DNA from 3 places in the Rahnella sp. ChDrAdgB13 genome. Region 1 is predicted to be linked to each of the others. Evidence: riboswitches for the same ligand, from Rfam matches in the RefSeq annotation. Region 1 holds a riboswitch; each other region holds the start of a gene.
The links. A riboswitch is a leader RNA that binds a small molecule or an ion and turns the genes downstream of it on or off. The one in region 1 is predicted to bind thiamine pyrophosphate.
Positions count from the first base shown of each region.

Region 1 (6,301 bases):
TTGCCGCAAGATCGGCTGTATCGAGATCTTCCTGGCCCAGATGTACGCCATATGCATGATGTTTCACCGCCAGACGCCAGTAATCGTTGATGAACAGCCGCGCCTGATATTTTTTCCCCAGCGCGATGGCCTCGATAATTGCCGGTTCGACGTCTTCATCGGGTAAATCTTTCACCCGCAACTGCAGCGTTTTCACGCCTGCATCGAGCAGACGGGCGATCCATTCCACCGTATCGACAACCGGATATAAACCAAGGTGAAAAGGAACGGCGGGGAAGGGCTGAGCTGACTGATTCATTTGTTGATCTCCGTGGCAGGATGATAAAGCTCGCCGCCGCGTGAACGGAATTCAGCTGACATTTGTGCCATGCCGGATTCAACGAGTTCGATGGGCCGGGCTTTAGCTTCCAGCGCGGCGGCGTAATCGCGAACTTCCTGAGTGATTTTCATTGAGCAGAATTTCGGGCCGCACATCGAACAGAAGTGGGCGACTTTGCCGGATTCCTGCGGTAACGTTTCATCGTGGTAGGCGCGGGCAGTGGCCGGGTCCAGAGCCAGATTAAACTGATCTTCCCAGCGGAATTCGAAACGGGCTTTGGACATGGCGTTGTCGCGGATTTGCGCACCCGGATGGCCTTTGGCTAAATCGGCGGCATGTGCTGCAATTTTGTAGGTAATCAGACCCTGCTTAACGTCTTCTTTATTCGGCAGGCCGAGATGCTCTTTCGGTGTGACGTAACACAGCATGGCACAACCGAACCAGCCAATCATCGCAGCGCCAATACCGGACGTGAAGTGGTCATAACCGGGCGCAATGTCGGTCGTCAGCGGCCCGAGCGTATAGAACGGCGCTTCGTGGCAATGCTCGAGTTCTTCCGTCATATTGCGGCGGATCATCTGCATCGGCACATGCCCCGGCCCTTCGATCATCACCTGCACGTCATATTCCCAGGCGATTTTTGTCAGCTCGCCCAGCGTGTGCAATTCTGCAAACTGCGCTTCGTCGTTGGCGTCCTGAATCGAGCCGGGACGCAGACCGTCACCGAGAGAAAGCGAGACATCGTAAGCGGCGCAGATTTCGCAAATCTCCCGGAAATTTTCATACAGGAAGCTTTCGCGATGATGTGACAGACACCATTTCGCCATGATTGAGCCACCGCGCGAAACAATACCGGTCAGGCGTTTGGCGGTCATCGGCACATAACGCAGCAACACGCCAGCGTGAATGGTGAAGTAATCCACACCTTGTTCCGCCTGCTCCAGCAGGGTGTCGCGGAACATTTCCCAGTTAAGGTCTTCGGCCACACCATTCACTTTTTCCAGCGCCTGATAAATCGGCACCGTACCGATCGGCACCGGGCTGTTACGCAGAATCCATTCACGGGTTTCATGGATATAGCGGCCGGTGGAGAGATCCATCACCGTGTCCGCGCCCCAGCGCGTCGACCACACCAGTTTTTCAACTTCTTCTTCGATGGATGACGTCACCGCCGAGTTGCCGATATTGGCGTTCACCTTCACCAGAAAATTGCGGCCAATGATCATCGGCTCGGATTCCGGGTGATTGATGTTGGCGGGGATAATCGCGCGACCGGCGGCCACTTCCTGGCGAACAAATTCGGCGGTGATATTCGCGGGCAGGTGCGCCCCGAAGCTTTCACCGGGATGTTGCTGGCGCAGGACTTCTCCGCGGATCCGCTCACGCCCCATGTTTTCGCGAATAGCGATGAATTCCATCTCAGGGGTAATCATGCCCCGTCGCGCATAATGCAGCTGTGTGACATTTTTACCGGCAATGGCTTTTCGCGGGCGCGGAAGATGTTCGAAGCGTAAATGATCCAGCCCTTCGTCGGCCAGGCGCTGCTGAGTAAAACCGGAGCTGACTTGCGGAAGTTCTTCGGTATCGGCGCGTCCGGTTATCCAGCGGGCACGCAATTTTTCAAGACCGGTATGCACGTCGATGGTCGCAGACGGATCGCCATACGGTCCGGCGGTGTCATAAACCGGAATCGCTTCGTTTTCTTCAAACTGCGGGTTGTCTTTTCCGCCGCCGACCAGCGTCGGGCTGAGCTGGATTTCACGCATAGGGACACGAATACCGGCGTTGTCGCCCTGAAGATAGATACGTCGGGAATTGGGAAAGGCTTCGCCCTGCAAGCTGTCGATAAATGACTGTGCCTGTGCGCGTTGTTCACGGCGGTTAGCGGGCTTTTTTTCGGATGTAACGGGTTTCTGGGTACTCGACATAGCAAATTCCTTGTGTTGTTTTCACGGCAAAAAGCGTGACAGAACGTAATGGAAAATTGCTTGTCTGGAGGTTTACGGCAGGAGTAAAAATGGGCGGTTGAACGCTGGCGGCCGTTTGCAGGCTGATGCCAAATCGCGCTAAACGCATAACATTACTCTTGTTCCCTTCGCGGGTACTAACCCGATCAGGTTCCGCGGATCCCGAATTAACGGTCTCAGCCTGGCATCATCTCCGCGAGGAAATTTTGCACGAGGCACTCCGACAAGAAGCCTCAATATAGGAGGCCGTTGTAAAAACTACAACCCTGAGCAGGGTTTTTATTGTGGCAACGTGTTGTGCAGAAGTAACACGTTACGCGGGTCTGGCAAGATGCTCTTCGTTTGCAGAAGGCAATTCTTTGCGACTTTCCGGATCAAAGGCCAGAATGATCAGTTGATCCTCAAGCTGAAAACGCGCATCCAATGCTTCACCCACATCGGATAATGCATAATGAAATGCGAAAGCATTGTCATCATCAATATCATTTTCGGTGTAACTGTCATGGAAAGCCATGATAGCTTCAGTATTGAGCTCGAGTGCAGGGTATATTTTCGCAGCCTGTAATTTTATCTCTGCACCTTCCACTTCATCGATGACCCGTTGATAAAGATGGAAATGACCGGCAGAAAGGTAATCCACCAGGTTATGGCAAAAGTTGTCCAACGCTTTTTCATTCAGCGGTGTATGTTTTTCTTTATTGGGTTTCAGGCCGACCAGTGTGCAGTAAGACACCAGCAATTCTTTACGCGCGTGCAGCCATTGATCCACTAACTCATTACTGCCACCAACGCGTTGGGTCAGTCTTTCCAGACGATTTAGCATGGTTGACTCCGTGAGCGAGAAAAAAGTAACCAAAGGTTACTAATATGTAAATATCAACCCCAGATTGTCAGTCTCGTCGAGGTTATGCAACAACAATTATGGAATTACAGATCACAGAAGAACATACCGGCTGGTGGGTAATCAGCTATGAGGGCAAGCTGTGGCTGCCCGAAGGTGAACTGCCGAATGGCAGCGCTGCGCAATTTTCTCTGACGGGCAAAATCGCGCGTCAGATTGGTGAATGGCAGGGCGAACCGGTGTGGATGGTACGTCAGGCGATGCACAATCACATGGTGTCTGCACGGCAGATGCTCGATCAGGATCGCGGGCTATTCCAGCTGGTCGGGCGCGGCGTGCAGCTGTCGGAATTTTACCGTTCGCACAAGTTCTGCGGCTATTGCGGCCACGAGATGCACGTCAGTAAAACCGAATGGGCCGCGCTGTGCGGGCATTGCCGTGAACGCTATTACCCTCAAATTGCGCCCTGCATTATTGTCGCCATTCGCCGCGGTGATGAGATTTTGCTGGCGCAGCATGTCCGCCACCGCAATGGCATTCATACGGTTCTGGCAGGCTTCGTGGAAGTCGGGGAAACTCTCGAAGAAACTGTGGCGCGTGAAGTCATGGAAGAGAGCAATATCCGCGTGAAGAATGTCCGTTACGTCAGTTCTCAGCCGTGGCCTTTCCCTAATTCGCTGATGATGGCGTTTATGGCCGACTACGACAGCGGTGACATCGTGCATGATCCGAAAGAGCTGCTCAACGCAGGCTGGTATCGCTTTGATCAACTGCCACAGTTGCCGCCACCGGGGACCATCGCCCGCCGGCTGATTGAAGATACGGTTGCGCTGTGCCGCGCAGAAAGAGATGAAGACGACGTGTAGCAGGAGTGTTGCATGCTAGAATGCCGCCAGATTATTTTCGGGCGGCCCGAATATTGAAGGAAAAAGACAGAATGAATGAGTTGAAAAATGACCGCTACCTGCGCGCCCTGTTACGCCAGCCTGTGGATATCACACCGGTCTGGATGATGCGTCAGGCGGGCCGTTATTTGCCAGAATACAAAGAAACCCGCGCTGTAGCCGGTGATTTTATGTCGCTTTGCAAGAATGCAGAGCTGGCCTGCGAAGTGACCCTCCAGCCACTGCGTCGCTACCCGCTGGACGCCGCGATTCTGTTCTCTGACATCCTGACCATTCCTGATGCCATGGGGCTGGGGTTGTATTTCGAAGCCGGTGAAGGCCCTCGTTTTTCTTCCCCGCTGACCTGCCGTGCCGATGTGGAAAAACTGCCCGTCCCCGATCCTGAAATGGAACTGGGATACGTCATGAATGCGGTTCGTACTATCCGTAAAAACCTCAAAGGTGAAGTGCCGCTTATCGGTTTTTCCGGCAGCCCGTGGACACTGGCGACATATATGGTGGAAGGTGGCAGCAGCAAAGCCTTCACAAAAATCAAAAAGATGATGTATGCCGATCCGCAGACTTTGCACCTTTTGCTCGATAAAGTGGCTGACAGCGTCATTCTCTACCTTAATGCTCAAATCAAAGCGGGCGCTCAGTCTGTCATGATTTTTGACACCTGGGGCGGCGTGCTGACGCCTCGAGATTACCGCGAGTTTTCCCTGAACTACATGCATAAAATTGTCGACGGCTTGATCCGTGAAAACGAAGGGCGCCGTGTGCCGGTGACGTTGTTCACCAAAGGCGGCGGACAATGGCTGGAAGCGATGGCGGCAACCGGTTGTGACGCGCTGGGCCTCGACTGGACAACAGATATTGCCGAAGCCCGTCGTCGCGTGGGCGACAAAGTGGCGATTCAGGGCAACATGGATCCTTCCATGCTCTATGCTTCTCCGGTACGTATTGAACAGGAAGTGGAAACCATTCTGGCCGGTTTTGGTAAAGGCAACGGTCATGTGTTTAACCTGGGCCACGGCATTCACCAGGATGTTCCGCCAGAAAATGCGGGTGCGTTCGTGGAAGCTGTACATAGCCTGTCCCGGCAATATCACGAGTAAATCCGGCGTATGATTGATACCCGCGCATTACGTGAAGAACAACGGATCCTTGCAGATCAAATTGAACTGCGGGATCCGACTGAATTCAGCACACCGGCGTTGATCGCGGGTGTGGATGTCGGTTTCGAACAGGGTGGTGAAGTAACGCGAGCCGCGGTTGCGGTTCTGCGTTATCCCTCGCTTGAGCTGGTGGAATACCAGATAGCCCGCATTCCAACCGTCATGCCTTATATTCCCGGCTTCCTTTCTTTCCGGGAACTACCGGCGCTGTTGCAGGCCTGGAAGCAAATCAATGCGCGGCCCGATCTGGTGCTGGTTGACGGGCAGGGTATTGCGCATCCGCGCCGTCTTGGCGTCGCCAGCCATTTTGGCCTGATGATTGACGTGCCAACAATTGGTGTAGCGAAGAGTCGCTTGTGCGGCAAATTTCTGCCTCTCGGGGAAGACCAACACAGCCAGCAGGCGCTGTATGAAGGCGATGAGCAGATTGGCTGGGTCTGGCGCAGCAAACTGCGCTGTAATCCGCTGTTTATTTCACCGGGCAATCGCATCAGCATGGAATCGTCACTGTACTGGGTTGAACGCTGCATGCGGCAATATCGTTTGCCAGAGCCAACCCGCTGGGCGGATGCTGTGGCATCAAATCGGGCAGCGTTTCAACGCTGGCAACGGTTGAGTGATGATCTTTAGGAATCAAGGAATAGGGATATTGATTTATTTCAGGTAAACTCCCGCGCAGAAAAGTTAACGAGATCAACTCATGTTACGTAATCCAATTCATTTACGTCTGGAAAAGCTGGAAAGCTGGCAACACGTGACGTTTATGGCGAGCTTGTGCGAACGCATGTACCCGAACTATCAGGCTTTTTGCCTGGAAACCGGGTTTGGCGAGGCACAGCTTTACCGCCGTATCCTGGATTTAATCTGGGAAACGCTGGTGGTAAAAGACGCCAAGGTCAATTTTGACTCACAGCTCGAAAAACTGGAGGAAGCCGTGCCTTCTTCCGATGATTACGACATTTATGGTGTTTACCCGGCCATCGATGCGTGTATCGCATTAGGCGAACTGATTCATTCACGTCTGAGCGGCGAAACGTTGTCGCACGCGGTTGCCGTGAGTGAGACATCAATTCGTACTGTTGCGATGTTGGAAATGACTCAGGCCGGTAAAG
Region 1 covers NZ_JAEMGT010000078.1:4,767-11,067, reverse strand. Annotated here, with positions in the region: gene thiE (thiamine phosphate synthase) at 1-298, opposite strand, end outside; gene thiC (phosphomethylpyrimidine synthase ThiC) at 295-2,247, opposite strand; TPP riboswitch at 2,393-2,519, opposite strand; gene rsd (sigma D regulator) at 2,600-3,109, opposite strand; gene nudC (NAD(+) diphosphatase) at 3,208-3,993, shown strand; gene hemE (uroporphyrinogen decarboxylase) at 4,065-5,129, shown strand; gene nfi (deoxyribonuclease V) at 5,139-5,819, shown strand; gene J8X26_RS18740 (YjaG family protein) at 5,890-6,301, shown strand, end outside.

Region 2 (6,301 bases), on a different contig from region 1:
TTGTGCGACACCATCAGCAGCGTGAGATTACGCTGCTCACACACTTTATCCAGCAAACTCAGCATTTCGCTGCGCAGCGCAGGGTCGAGTGCGGAAAACGGCTCGTCGAGCAGCAAAACCGGCTGACTGCGTAACAGGCAACGCGCCAGGGCCACGCGCTGACGCTGCCCGCCGGAAAGCTGCGACGGCAGGCGTTCCAGACAATCTTCCAGCCCGACCTGCCGGGCGATTTCCTCTAATGCCTGCTTTTGCTGCGCGCTGAGTTTCAGCCCCGGGTGCAGCCCCAGTCCCATGTTCTGGCGTACGGTCAGATGCGAGAACAGATTGTTTTCCTGAAACAGCATTGAAACCGGACGTTTGGCCGGGGGCGTCGCGCTGTGATCGGCACCGTTCAGCAAAATCTGTCCGCTGACCGGCGTCAGAAAACCCGCCACCAGGCTGAGCAGGGTACTTTTCCCCGCACCGCTCGGGCCAAGGATCGCCACACGTTCACCCGCCGCGATGTGCAGATCAAAGCGCATCGGTAAATGTTCGTACAGGTAGGTCAGTTTATTCAGCGTCAGCATGGCGGCCCGGCAATTTCTCAATCAGGGTAAATAACAGGAAGCATAGCAGCAGGAGTAAAAGCGCCGTGACCGCACCGTCCTGGCTGCGATAGGAACCCATCTGCTGATACAGATAAAACGGCAGGGTGCGGAAATTCTCGTTGCCGAATAAGGCAATCACGCCGAAATCCCCCAGCGACAGCACACAGGCAAATGCCAGTGCCTGTGCGATCGGGCGTTTCAGCGCGCTCATTTCCACCCAACGCAGACGCTGCCAGCCGCGCATATCGAGCGAAATACACAGCGGGTTATAGCGCTCCGCCACATCACGCATCGGGTTATCCAGCACTTTTAATGCGTAAGGTACCGCCATCAGCGCATTGGTCATGATAACCAAAGGCCACGGGGATTGCGGCAATCCGGTGGTATCACCGAGCAGCAGGAAAAAACCGGTCGCCAGCACGATGCCCGGCATCGCGAGGATCAGCATTCCGCTGAGATCCATCGCCTGCGCCCAGCCATTTTTCTGGCGTAAACGCAGCTCGCGGCTGCTCCACAGCAACATCATCGTCAGCAACATACACAATAATCCGCTGCCCAGCGCGATACGGACTGACGTCCATAAAGCCTGCCACAGCGCGGGTTGTTGCAGCACGCTGACGGCGGCGCGATTTATACCATCTAAAACCACAGCCAGCAGCGGCGGCAGGATCAGCAGTAAAGCCAGACCAATCAGCAGGCCGTCGGTAATGCGGCGCAGCGGGGAATCATCCGGATTGCGCCAGCGCTGAGCATGGGTCTGACCGACCGGCAGCGCCTGGCTGAGTTTCTGGCTGAGCAGAACCAGCGTCAGACAACAAAACAGCTGGATGAGCGCCAGCGTGGCCGCGCGACTTAAATCGTAGTCGTAACTCAGTGCCTGATAAATGGCGAGTTCAATGGTGGTCGCCTGCGGACCGCCGCCCAGTGAAAGCACGGTGGCGAAACTCGCGAAACACAGCATGAATATCAGGGCAGCGGCGGGGAAAATCTGACGTCGGATCGCAGGCCATTCCACAAAGCGGAATTGCTGCCAGGCATTCATCCCGAGCTGCGCAGCCAGCTGCCGCTGTTCGATGGCGATATTTTCCAGCGCCTGTAATAAAAGACGGGTTGCCAGCGGCAGATTAAAAAATACGTGCGCCAGCAAAATGCCCTGTAAACCGTACGGCGAAAAACGGTAATCCACGCCCAGCCAGTTGCAAATCTGCGCCAGCCAGCCCTGTCTTCCGTATACGCTGAGAATGCCGAACACCGCGACTAAAACCGGCAATACCAGCGTCATCGCGCACAATCGTAATAACAGCTGACGACCTGGGAAACGGCGGCGGAAGAGGGTGCGCGCCAGCAAAATAGCGGGCAGCACCGAGCAGAGCGCCGAAAGCAGCGCCTGCCAGAAGGTGAAACGGATGACGTGCCAGAGATACTGATCCTGCCACGCAGACACGCCGCTTATTTGTGGCGCATGACGCCACAACGAGCCTAATGCCAGCGCGGCGACCAGCAGCATCGCCAGTGACGCCACCGCGCCCGGCCACAGCCAGCGGGGGATCAACGGCTGACGGCGTTCTGCCATGCCTGAATCCATTCGCCGCGGTGAGAAGCTACATCCTGTGCGCTGTATTGCAGGGATTTTGCCGGTACGGTCAGCTGTTTGAAGGCATCAGGCAGTGGCGTGCTGATCACCGGATACATCCAGTTGCCGGTCGGAATGACTTTCTGGAAATCTTCAGTAGTGACGAATTTCATGAACTGTTCAGCCAGTTTCGGCTGTTTGCTGCTGGCCAGCTGACCCGCGACTTCCACCTGCATGTAATGACCTTCAGCGAAGTCAGCGGCGGCATAATTATCTTTCTTCTCTTCAACAATATGATAGGCCGGAGAAGTGGTGTAGCTCAGCACCAGATCGCTTTCGCCTTTGAGGAACAGGCCGTAAGCCTCGCTCCAGCCTTTGGTGACGGTCACGGTTTTCGCCGCCAGTTTTTGCCACGCTTCAGGCGCTTTGTCGCCATAGACTTTTTGCATCCACAGCATCAGGCCAAGACCCGGCGTGCTGGTGCGCGGATCTTCGTAAATCACTTTCCATTTCTGGTCGCTGTTGATCAGCTCATCGAGGCTTTTTGGCGGGTTTTTCAGTTTGTTTTTGTCATACACGAACGCGAAATAGCCGTAGTCGTAAGGCACAAACGTCGTGTTATTCCAGCCACCCGGCACCGTCAGTTGAGCATCAGTTTTCGGTGCTTTGGCAAACAGGCCGGTTTGCTCAGCGGCCTGCAACAGGTTGTTATCCAGACCGAGCACTACGTCCGCTTTAGTGTTTTTGCCTTCCATCCGCAGACGGTTCAGCAGAGATACGCCATCTTCCAGCGCGACATATTTCAGTTCGCAGCCGCACTGTGCCTCAAAGGCTTTTTTGATCGCCGGGCCGGGGCCCCAGTCGGCAGAGAAGGAATCGTAGGTATATACCGTCAGAACGGGTTTTGCAGCAAAGGCAGGTGCAGAAAGTAACAGCAGACAGGACAATATTTTTTTCAACTTTGCGCTCCAAAAAAGAAAAGGGGCAAAGGATTTTGAGTGAGCTTCGCACAGTCTCAAATCCCTCCGCCGGGGTTAACCGGATCAGGTTCGACGGGTATCAGGTCTCAGCCATATTTAAACGTGCTGCGCGTGTGTTGATCGGGCGTCGTGCAGTGCTCGAAATGCTCACGTACTTTGTGTACGCTCCGCTTTCTGTGCGCTGTACTTCACCCGCTGAACACGCGCTCGCGGCGTTTAAAAATAGAGGTCATTCTTCAATACAAAAGAAGTCGCTCGGGCACCCCGTTGAGAACGGATGTCATTCTAGAGATTAACGGCGCAATGCGATAGTCCGATTAGCTGTCGGGTGGCGCGAACCAGGCAGATTTGAAGTCGAACCAGCCGAGGGTGTTCATCCGCACGCCGCGCATACTGCGCTGGCCTTGTAAAACCAGCCAGTGATGAAACAGCGGATGAATGTGATGGCTGGCGATCTGCTTCTGGCTCCAGTCGGCAATTGAAAGCTTTCCGGCGTGCCATAACGCGGCGTCTTCATTCATCGTTTGCGGGAAACAATACGCCAGCAGCGGCAGTTCGTAGAATGAGGCAAACAGCGAAAACTCCAGCGGCAACGTGAAGTTGGCGCTACCCAGCCATAGATCGGTTTTCACGCCGCCGCGGTACCACACCGCATAATCGACAATCTGGATCACCAGCTCAATGCCTTCTGCCGCCAGCAGCGGACGCAGTGCGTTGCAGATAGCGTGATGTTCTGAGTGCTCGTTATAAAACGTCAGCGTGACCTGCGTCAGACCGTCAGGTTTGGGCGGGCGGGGAAGCAGCGCTTTATGATGCCAGCGCGGCAACAGGCCGTACGCCGGCGACCAGTAACGCTGATAAACCGGTTCAGCAGCGTTGAGCAGCGCAATCGGATTGAACAAATCGCACAGCCACTGGCGCGTTTGTGCGTTTTGGCCGACCGGCGAACGCTGGTCGAAAAGCAGGAAATAACAACCTTCCTCAAGGCGGCTTTCAAGCTCGCTTTTGCCGGATTCATCGGCCTGAAGCTGGACGCCGGAATGCACCAGTTCCTCACTGAGTTCAGGTAGAACCCAGATATTGACCTCATCGATCAGCGCCCGGAATCCAAAATATTCGTCAAACGCGCGGATCCGCAGCTGCGTTTTCTGATTTCGTACCACGGCATACGGGCCGGTTCCCACCGGATGGCGGGCAAAATCGGGCAACGACTCCCACTCCTGTGGCAGGATTGTCGCGTGGATATTCCCGAACAGCCACGGCAGCCAGTGGTCGGGCGCGTTCAGATGAATGTCGATGACGTTTGGCGTTAATGAGATCACCGAGACGATATTGCCGAATAAGCGGTGTGATTTGAGACGAGCGAAGGTGGTAATAATATCGGCCATTTCCAGCTCACGACCATGATGAAAATGAATAGCCGGACGCAGATAGAACCGCCAGTGCAGCGCAGAGATTTCCTGCCAGTGATGGGCCAGATCGCCTTCTACTTCCCCGTTTTCCTCATTTATGCGCGTCAGCCCGCTGAAAATCTGTCGCGCGATGTGTGTTTCTGAGCGGCGCAACATGGTGCCGGGCAGCAGATTAAACAGCGGGCGATAGTACAGTACGCGAAGAATATGTTTGCCCTGACGGAAGCTGCGTCCCAGCTGGGATAACAGCATCTGGCGCACCATGTTTTTATCGCCAACCAGTTGTACCAGCTGATCAATCCGATCCTGTTCAAGCAGTTCTTCGGCGCGTTGCTGCTGAAGCGCCAGACCGGTGTACAAAAAGGTCAGCTTTGACCGCTTACCGCGCCCGGCCTCTGCATCCCAGTTGAGCCAGCCCTGTTCCTGCATGGTGCTGAGCAGGGACCGCATATGTCGCCGCGAGCAGTTCAGGATTTCCGATAACGCCAGCAAAGTGGTTTCGGTTTCTTCGCCGTGGCAGCTTTGCCACAATCTGATGAACTGCTGTTGCAAACGGGACGAGGTCATAAAAGAGGAACTCCGGAGGAAATCTCATCAATTTATCTTTCCTCATATTACCCCGATACTGATCTCCAACGAAAGCCAGTCATCAAGGTCAGGAGGTCATCATGAAAAACACGCTAACCGCCCGTTTCTATCAGCGTTACTTCGCTGCCGTCAGCAGAAATGCGGGCAGAAATCATGCTGACTGGCTGTCATGGGTTCCGGTGGAATACCGTTTAGACATTCTCTCCCGCCTGACGCAGTGGGACATCGCCTCGCAGGACGATGAGCAATACCGCCGTCATTTATAACTCGCAGGCGCGGCCGGATTCGATTTTCTGAGTAATGGTGTAATGTCACCAGCCAGTGGGGTAACTCACTGGTTTTTTTCTATTGATTATCCCCTTCACCCTTCGAGTTGCATATGCGTTGGCCGCTCTTGCTCACCCGAATCACTGACTCATGTCAGCTCATCGGGATTCGCGAGATTGCCGCCTTCCTGCAACTCGAATTGTTTTGGGTATACACTGTATGTTTCGTTGTAAGACTTTCATTTCTCAGGGATGGCGTTATGTCTAAACCTCGTATTAATGCAATTTATGTCACCTTTCTGGTGGTGTCCTTGCTGTGTGGTGTCGCGGGCGCGTTGCAGGCGCCGACGCTTAGCCTGTTTCTGACCAATGAAGTGAAAGTCCGGCCAATGTGGGTCGGTTTCTTTTATACCGTCAACGCGATTGCCGGGATTGCGATCAGCTTTCTGCTGGCTAACCGCTCGGATAACAAAGGCGACCGCCGCAAATTGCTGATGTTTTGCTGCCTGATGGCCATCGGCAACAGCCTGGTATTTGCTTTCAGCCGTGATTATCTGGTGCTGATCACCGTTGGTGTTTTGCTGGCGGCCATCGGGAATGCGGCGATGCCGCAGCTGTTTGCGCTGGCGCGTGAACACGCCGACCGTTCATCCAGCGAAGTCGTCATGTTCAGCTCTATGATGCGTGCGATGCTCTCACTGGCGTGGGTACTGGGCCCGCCGTTGTCGTTCATGCTGGCGCTGAATTACGGTTTCACGCCGATGTATCTGAGTGCGGCCACGGTGTTTGTCGGCAGCATACTGATGATTGCGTTTTTCCTGCCGTCCGTGCCACGCCTCGAACAACCGGTGGATGAAAAAGTCGTGCCGGTCAGCGCGTGGCGGAACAAAGATGT
Region 2 covers NZ_JAEMGT010000003.1:140,617-146,917, reverse strand. Annotated here, with positions in the region: gene thiQ (thiamine ABC transporter ATP-binding protein ThiQ) at 1-566, opposite strand, end outside; gene thiP (thiamine/thiamine pyrophosphate ABC transporter permease ThiP) at 550-2,160, opposite strand; gene thiB (thiamine ABC transporter substrate binding subunit) at 2,136-3,119, opposite strand; TPP riboswitch at 3,163-3,417, opposite strand; gene sgrR (HTH-type transcriptional regulator SgrR) at 3,458-5,119, opposite strand; gene sgrT (glucose uptake inhibitor SgrT) at 5,221-5,406, shown strand; gene J8X26_RS01880 (MFS transporter) at 5,667-6,301, shown strand, end outside.
Region 2: another riboswitch for thiamine pyrophosphate. It lies ahead of thiB (thiamine ABC transporter substrate binding subunit); the one in region 1 lies ahead of thiC (phosphomethylpyrimidine synthase ThiC).

Region 3 (6,301 bases), on a different contig from region 1:
GAAGCCTTTATTAAACTGGCTGAAGCCGGGCTGGTACAAGTTCTGCCACAGCGCGGCACTTACGTGATGAAAATTTCTTCCAAACGGGTGGCCGACGGCCGTTTTATTCGTGAAGCCGTTGAAACCGCCGTCGTCCGCCGCGCCGCCATGGTCGCGACGGATAAAGATCTCGCGCTGCTGGAGCACAATCTTGAACGGCAGACGCTGGCGGCAAAAAGCCAGCAAACACAGGAATTCCTGTTACTCGACGATGAATTTCACCGCACCATCGCGCAGATTATTGACTGCCGCCTGGCGTGGGAAACCGTCGAGCACATTAAAGCCACGATGGATCGCGTACGGTTTCTGACGCTCAGTAAAGTGTCGCCGCCGGAAAATCTCATCGCGCAGCACTACGCCATTTTTGACGGACTGAAAGCGCACGATCCGGACGCGGCCGAAAAAGCCATCCGCATTCATTTGCAGGAGATGATTTCCACCATCACGCCCATTGCTGAGCAAAACAGCGACTGGTTTGATGCGGAATAGATCTGGCAAAACAGTTTTCCCCGCGTTTTAGCGCAATGCCAACGGGCGGGGTACAACGCGTTTCAGGGAAGTTTGGTCCAGTCCTTCTGCGGATGGTAGAAGGCTTCCGGCGGACCAAATGCGCCAAGTTTATCGTCATCCAGACTGCTGTAGTTCTCTTCACAATATCTCAAATAGCCAACGCGCATATCCACCAGATCTAGCTCGCGTGGTGTTCACTGAACGGGCTTATCCATAAACTTTTCCTTGTATTCAGACGGTGTAATACGAGACGCCTCGGAAAATTTCGTCATCATGGTTAACGTAATCCGAAAAAGATGCCCGTTTTGCGGCGTAGCCCCAAAATTTGTATGACAACTTGGTGTAAGCTGTAAACCACATTAATATCGTGGATACTTTTATGCCTTCTGCATCCCCCCTGAAAAAAAGCTACTACAGCGCAGATCAGTCGCTGTCCTTATCGCAGCTCGATGTCGAGAAAATCAGCCAGGTCGTGCGCGATCTGGACGTGGCTGAAAGCGAAAAAGAGCACTACGTCACAGGCTGGATGGGTCAGAACAGTGTGGTACTGGTGAGGAATTATCAGGACAAACGCGGGACGTCTAACGGAATTGTCATGTCACGCGGCAACCGCTATAAACTGACCATTCAGGCCATTACCTTCCGCATTCCCAAATTTCTGCTATGGATTACGTTTCGCCGCAAGCCACGTACCATGACCGTAATTGCTTACAACAAGCTGGGTGAACAGGCTACCGGTCTGCAACAGTTTATGCATATTCAGGAACCTGAGCTGAAAGAGCAGCTGGAAAGCGACTGGCGTGAGCTGAATGATTATCTCGGCATGGCTTGCTGGCAGATGGAGAATAACCAGCCACTGTGGCGCAAGCTGCGTGAAGAAATCACGCCACAGTCGCTGCTGATGCAGGCAGAATCCGCGTGGTTCAGCGGCAAGAAGCTGCAAAAAGACGGTGAATGCGAAGGATTGTGGCTGCACGAACAGTTTATCGGGCGTCGTACCGGTGAGCACGCGGCGCTGTTGCTGTCGTGGAAAGATGAGGAAAATCAGGATATTGCCAGCTACCGGTTTGAGCGTGTTTCGGCCACGAAGATCCGTATAATGCTGCGACCGCGCAAAGAAGCGAAATTCTACCCGCTAAACCCGTTTGACGCCGTGCATCTGCAACAGGCGCTGACGATGTATCACCAGGCAGAAGAGGCGCTGAGCGAAACCCAGCGCCGCGCCTGAGCGGTTTTACCACCAGCGGTGGAAATGATGCACAGGCCCGATGCCGTGGCCGACTTCCAGTGAGTCGGCCTGCATCAGTGCCTGCTGGAGATATTCTTTTGCTTCGCGTACGGTATCGGCCCAGTTGTTATGCCGCGGTCGCAGTGCCGCCAGCGCGGCCGATAATGTACACCCCGTTCCGTGCGTGTGCCGGGTATTCACGCGCGGTGCGGTAAACCGCTCGCGTGAACCGGTCATAAACAACCAGTCCGGGCTTTCTTCATCACTCAGATGACCGCCTTTCATCAGCACCGCTTCACATCCCATCGCCAGTAACGCTTCGCCCTGTTCACGCATTTCTGCTTCAGTCAGCGCCACCGGGCATTCCAGTAACGCAGCGGCTTCCGGCAGATTGGGGGTAATAATTGAAACCTGCGGAATCAGCAAACGGCGCACGGCGTCAACGGCCTCCGGCAACAGCAGCGGATCGCCACTTTTTGCCAGCATGACGGTATCAAGCACCACAAAAGGCGGCTGATAATACTTAAGCCTTTCAGCGACCGCTTCAACAATCTGGCTGTTCGCCAGCATGCCGATTTTAGTGCTGTCGATTCGCACGTCGCTGAGTACTGAATCGAGCTGCGCGGCCACGAAATCCGGCTCAATGTTGTAAACAGACTGCACGCCACGGGTATTTTGCGCCACCAGCGCCGTGATAACGCTCGTGCCATACGCGCCGAGCGCCGAGAAGGTTTTGAGATCTGCCTGGATCCCCGCGCCGCCGCTCGGGTCAGTACCTGCTATGGTCAGGGCATTGATTCTTTTCATCCGATTTTTTCCCCGTTCAGCCACTCTTCGCGCATCAAATACAGGTTATCGAGAAACTCTGGTGTGAAGCTGCCCGGCCCTTTCACCACTGCGCAGGCACGCTCACCTGCACAAGACATGACGCGACATGCCGCGGCAACGTTATCCAGACGTTTGCCAGGCAATGCGGCAAACGCCGCAACAACCGCTGATAACGAACAACCGGTGCCGACGATGCGGGTCATCATCGGATGTCCGCCGGGAACTGACCAGCTGCGTTCGCCGTCGGTGACGTAATCAGTTTCACCGGTGACAGCCACCACCCCGCCGGTTTCCAGCGCCAGTTGCTGTGCAGCCGGTAAGGCAGACAGCGAATCATCGCCGCTGTCTACGCCACGCCCGGACGCACTCAGGCCGCTAAGCGCACGGATTTCAGAGGCGTTTCCGCGGATGGCGGCGGGTGTAAGTTTGATGAGTTCAAGGCAAAACTCCGTGCGCCAGCTCAGGCCGCCGACGGCAACCGGATCCAGCACCCAGGGTTTTCCGGCCTGATTTGCTGCGTGAATCGCTGCCAGCATCGCCTCAGCATGAGGACGGGTCAGCGTGCCGACATTAACCAGTAAGGTATCGGCCACCGCGCTGAACTGCGCGGCTTCGGCCGGGTCAGTCACCATTGCCGGTGAGGCACCGAGCGCCAGAAGAACATTGGCCGTAAAGGATTGCACCACGTCATTGGTCAGGCAGTGAACCAGCGGCGCGGAGGCACGAAGTTGTCGTAAAGAAGCGGCGGATGTTGCGCCGGGAAACACGGAAGGTCGGGTATTCATAGTTCTCCCCACCGGCGCTAAAGAAGGCGGTATCGGGAGAGATACCTGACTTCCCTACGCTGGCATAATCCAGATCAGGTAATACGGGTAAAATCTCAGCCGTTCTTTTGCAAGAGCGGCACCCCGAGTCAAGGAAGCATTATTGGTGGCGAGCCTGAGAAGGTCAATCAGGATTTTTCGTACAGCGTGTTATTTCGCCGCCGACGCAATAAGATTAATTTCCAGTAAAACATCGACCAGAAGTTCCACGCAAACTGTTGTCCGGGCAGGATATGGCGCGTTGAAATGTTTTACATACGCCTCGTTAAAGGCTTTGAAATCCTTCTTATCGGTCAGGTAAACATTCACGGAAACAGCATCATCGAGTGTCAGGTTATATTCTTTAAGCGATCCGGCTATTTTCGAAAATACCAAATGGGTCTGCGCTTCAATTCCGGCGGGCGTTGTGCCTTCCGCGGTAATCGGTACTTCGCCGGAAACAAAATAAAGATTGCCGCTTTTACGGACTTTGGGAAAAGGTAAGGTCCCTGTGAGCATAATGAATTCCTCGATTCAGACATAAAATCAGAAGCTTGATATCAGCAACATGCCGTAGAAAATTAAGACGGCCGCCAGCGTGATATAAACTATTCGTGAATCACGGGGATCCACCGATTTGTTTTTCTCTGTCATATAAACAACTTAGCTATTGGAAATAAATTAATTGAGAGGACTTAAGCGATAGATTTTAATTAAGATAAATTGTACCTCGCATATACAGCGCCGCTTTGCCGCTGATAATCACCCGATCATTTCCGCTCATTTCACATTGCAGTTCGCCTTTACGCGCACCGCCCTGCCGGGCGTTCATCTGCGTTTTATTCAGACGTTTCGACCAATACGGTGCCAGCGAGGTGTGGGCTGAACCGGTAACCGGATCTTCATTCACCGCCACGCGAGGCCCGAACCAGCGGGAGACAAAATCAAAATTATCGCCCGCAGCGGTGACCACCACGCCACGGGTATCAAAAGCATTGAGCGCTGCGAAATCCGGCGCGAGAGCTTCCAGTGCGGCAGCATCTTCAATCACAATGATAATATCATCGGTTTTAAGCACCGCGGTGATCGGTGCTGTCAGCCCTAGTGCCTGAGTGAGTCCGTCTGGCAGCGTGAAAGACGCCGGAGATTTCACCGGGAAATCCATGTGGAAAACCTCATCCTGGCAGGTCACCCATAAATCTCCGCTGCGGGTAGAAAACCGCAGCGATGCGGATTTATCGCCCAGCGCCTGGCTTATCACCCACGCCGCCGCCAGCGTGGCATGACCGCATAAATCCACTTCGGTGCCCGGCGTGAACCAGCGCAGCTCATAATGGTCACCGTTTTTGACGAAGAAAGCCGTTTCGGAAAGATTATTTTCACGGGCAATATTGCTTAAAACGCTGTCATCCAGCCAGTGAGGCAACGGGCAAACGGCCGCCGGATTTCCACTAAAACTTTGCGATGCAAACGCATCGACCTGATAAATTGATATTTCCATTTCAGACTCCTCACTGTTAGTGACCACTATTCATCGCCACCGGATTTCTTAATTTCATCCAGATAGTTGTAGATGGTGTAGCGGGTAACGCCCAGTTTGCTGGCCGCCTTTTCAACGCCGCCTTTGACGATAAACATCCCGCGATCCTGCATAACTCTGACGGCTTCGAGTTTCTCTTTTTTATTCATCGGTTTACCCGCTCGCCCCGACTGAGACAGGGAAGAATCAATGATTTCTTCCATCATGGACTCGAGATCGGTTTGGGAATTTTGCGGCGTATTTTCTGAAGAATACTGTCTGAGCAGGCGCCCGAGCGCCGCATGAGCAATTTCAACTTCACTGAGATCAACGTTGATACACAGGCTGGCAAATGCGACGCCCTCCGCGTCGCGATAAACCGTCGTGGCGCTTTTCAGTTTTGTTCCTTTCGCGGTCACTGTTGTGTAATCCGCAATAACCAGCGGTTCTGAGGATGGAGAAGCCGTATTCCGGGCGTTGAGAAGACCGGCGAATCCTAAATCACCGTCCGGGCCGCTGAACATGGAATCCCCTACCGCCCGGCCAGAAACGTGACCATTGGCAATTTTCAACACGGAAGACGACGGATTTGTCAGGTCATGAACTACGATTTCAGTATTGTTGCCGATGGCCACCTCAAGAGCCTCCACGGAGGCGAAGAGCGTTTTCAGAACGAGTGCTCTTTCGGCTGTGGCGTCTGGTGGAATTTTGGGCATGGGTGTTGTAGTCCGCGATTGCATTAGATGCAAACACGATATCAACCGAATGTTGAAATATCAATTTTTTGTTGATTAAATCACACGTGTACCACAAACCCAATTGAACTCCCGCAAAGTCGCTGGCAGTATGGCTCAGTGAAGTGAACGTTCTCTGCCCTCATATTTTCAAAGGAATTCACTCTTTGACATCCCCACTTAACATCCGGCCTTATGAAGAAGCTGATCGTCCGTTTTTACGCACCTTGTATCTGGCTTCACGCAAACAGACCTGGACATGGCTGGAAGACGATTTTCAGCTGGAAGATTTTGACCGTGCGGTGATCGGCGAAAAGATTCTGGTCGCTGAACGGGACGGGCATCTGCTGGGATTTGCCTCTGTTTTTACACAGGAGAATTTCCTGCATAACCTGTTTATCGATCCGCAGTTTCAGGGGACCGGTGCAGGCTCGGCTTTGTTGCACGCCGCCGAGACCACCTTTACCCGCAGAGGCTCTCTGAAATGTCTGGTAAAGAGTAAAAATTCAGTTGGTTTTTATCTGTCAAAAGGCTGGATCATTATCTCTACCGGCGAAAGTCCGAAAGGTGAGTATTATCTATTTCATTCACCTTGCAAATAATTAGATCATTAATCATTTGTGCGCATGGCCATTTTTTC
Region 3 covers NZ_JAEMGT010000018.1:89,238-95,538, reverse strand. Annotated here, with positions in the region: gene J8X26_RS06900 (GntR family transcriptional regulator) at 1-528, shown strand, start outside; gene J8X26_RS27880 (hypothetical protein) at 591-716, opposite strand; gene J8X26_RS06895 (hypothetical protein) at 929-1,777, shown strand; gene thiD (bifunctional hydroxymethylpyrimidine kinase/phosphomethylpyrimidine kinase) at 1,784-2,584, opposite strand; gene thiM (hydroxyethylthiazole kinase) at 2,581-3,390, opposite strand; TPP riboswitch at 3,425-3,526, opposite strand; gene J8X26_RS06880 (RidA family protein) at 3,580-3,927, opposite strand; gene J8X26_RS06875 (PhzF family phenazine biosynthesis protein) at 4,118-4,909, opposite strand; gene J8X26_RS06870 (transcriptional regulator) at 4,936-5,643, opposite strand; gene J8X26_RS06865 (GNAT family N-acetyltransferase) at 5,829-6,263, shown strand.
Region 3: another riboswitch for thiamine pyrophosphate. It lies ahead of thiM (hydroxyethylthiazole kinase); the one in region 1 lies ahead of thiC (phosphomethylpyrimidine synthase ThiC).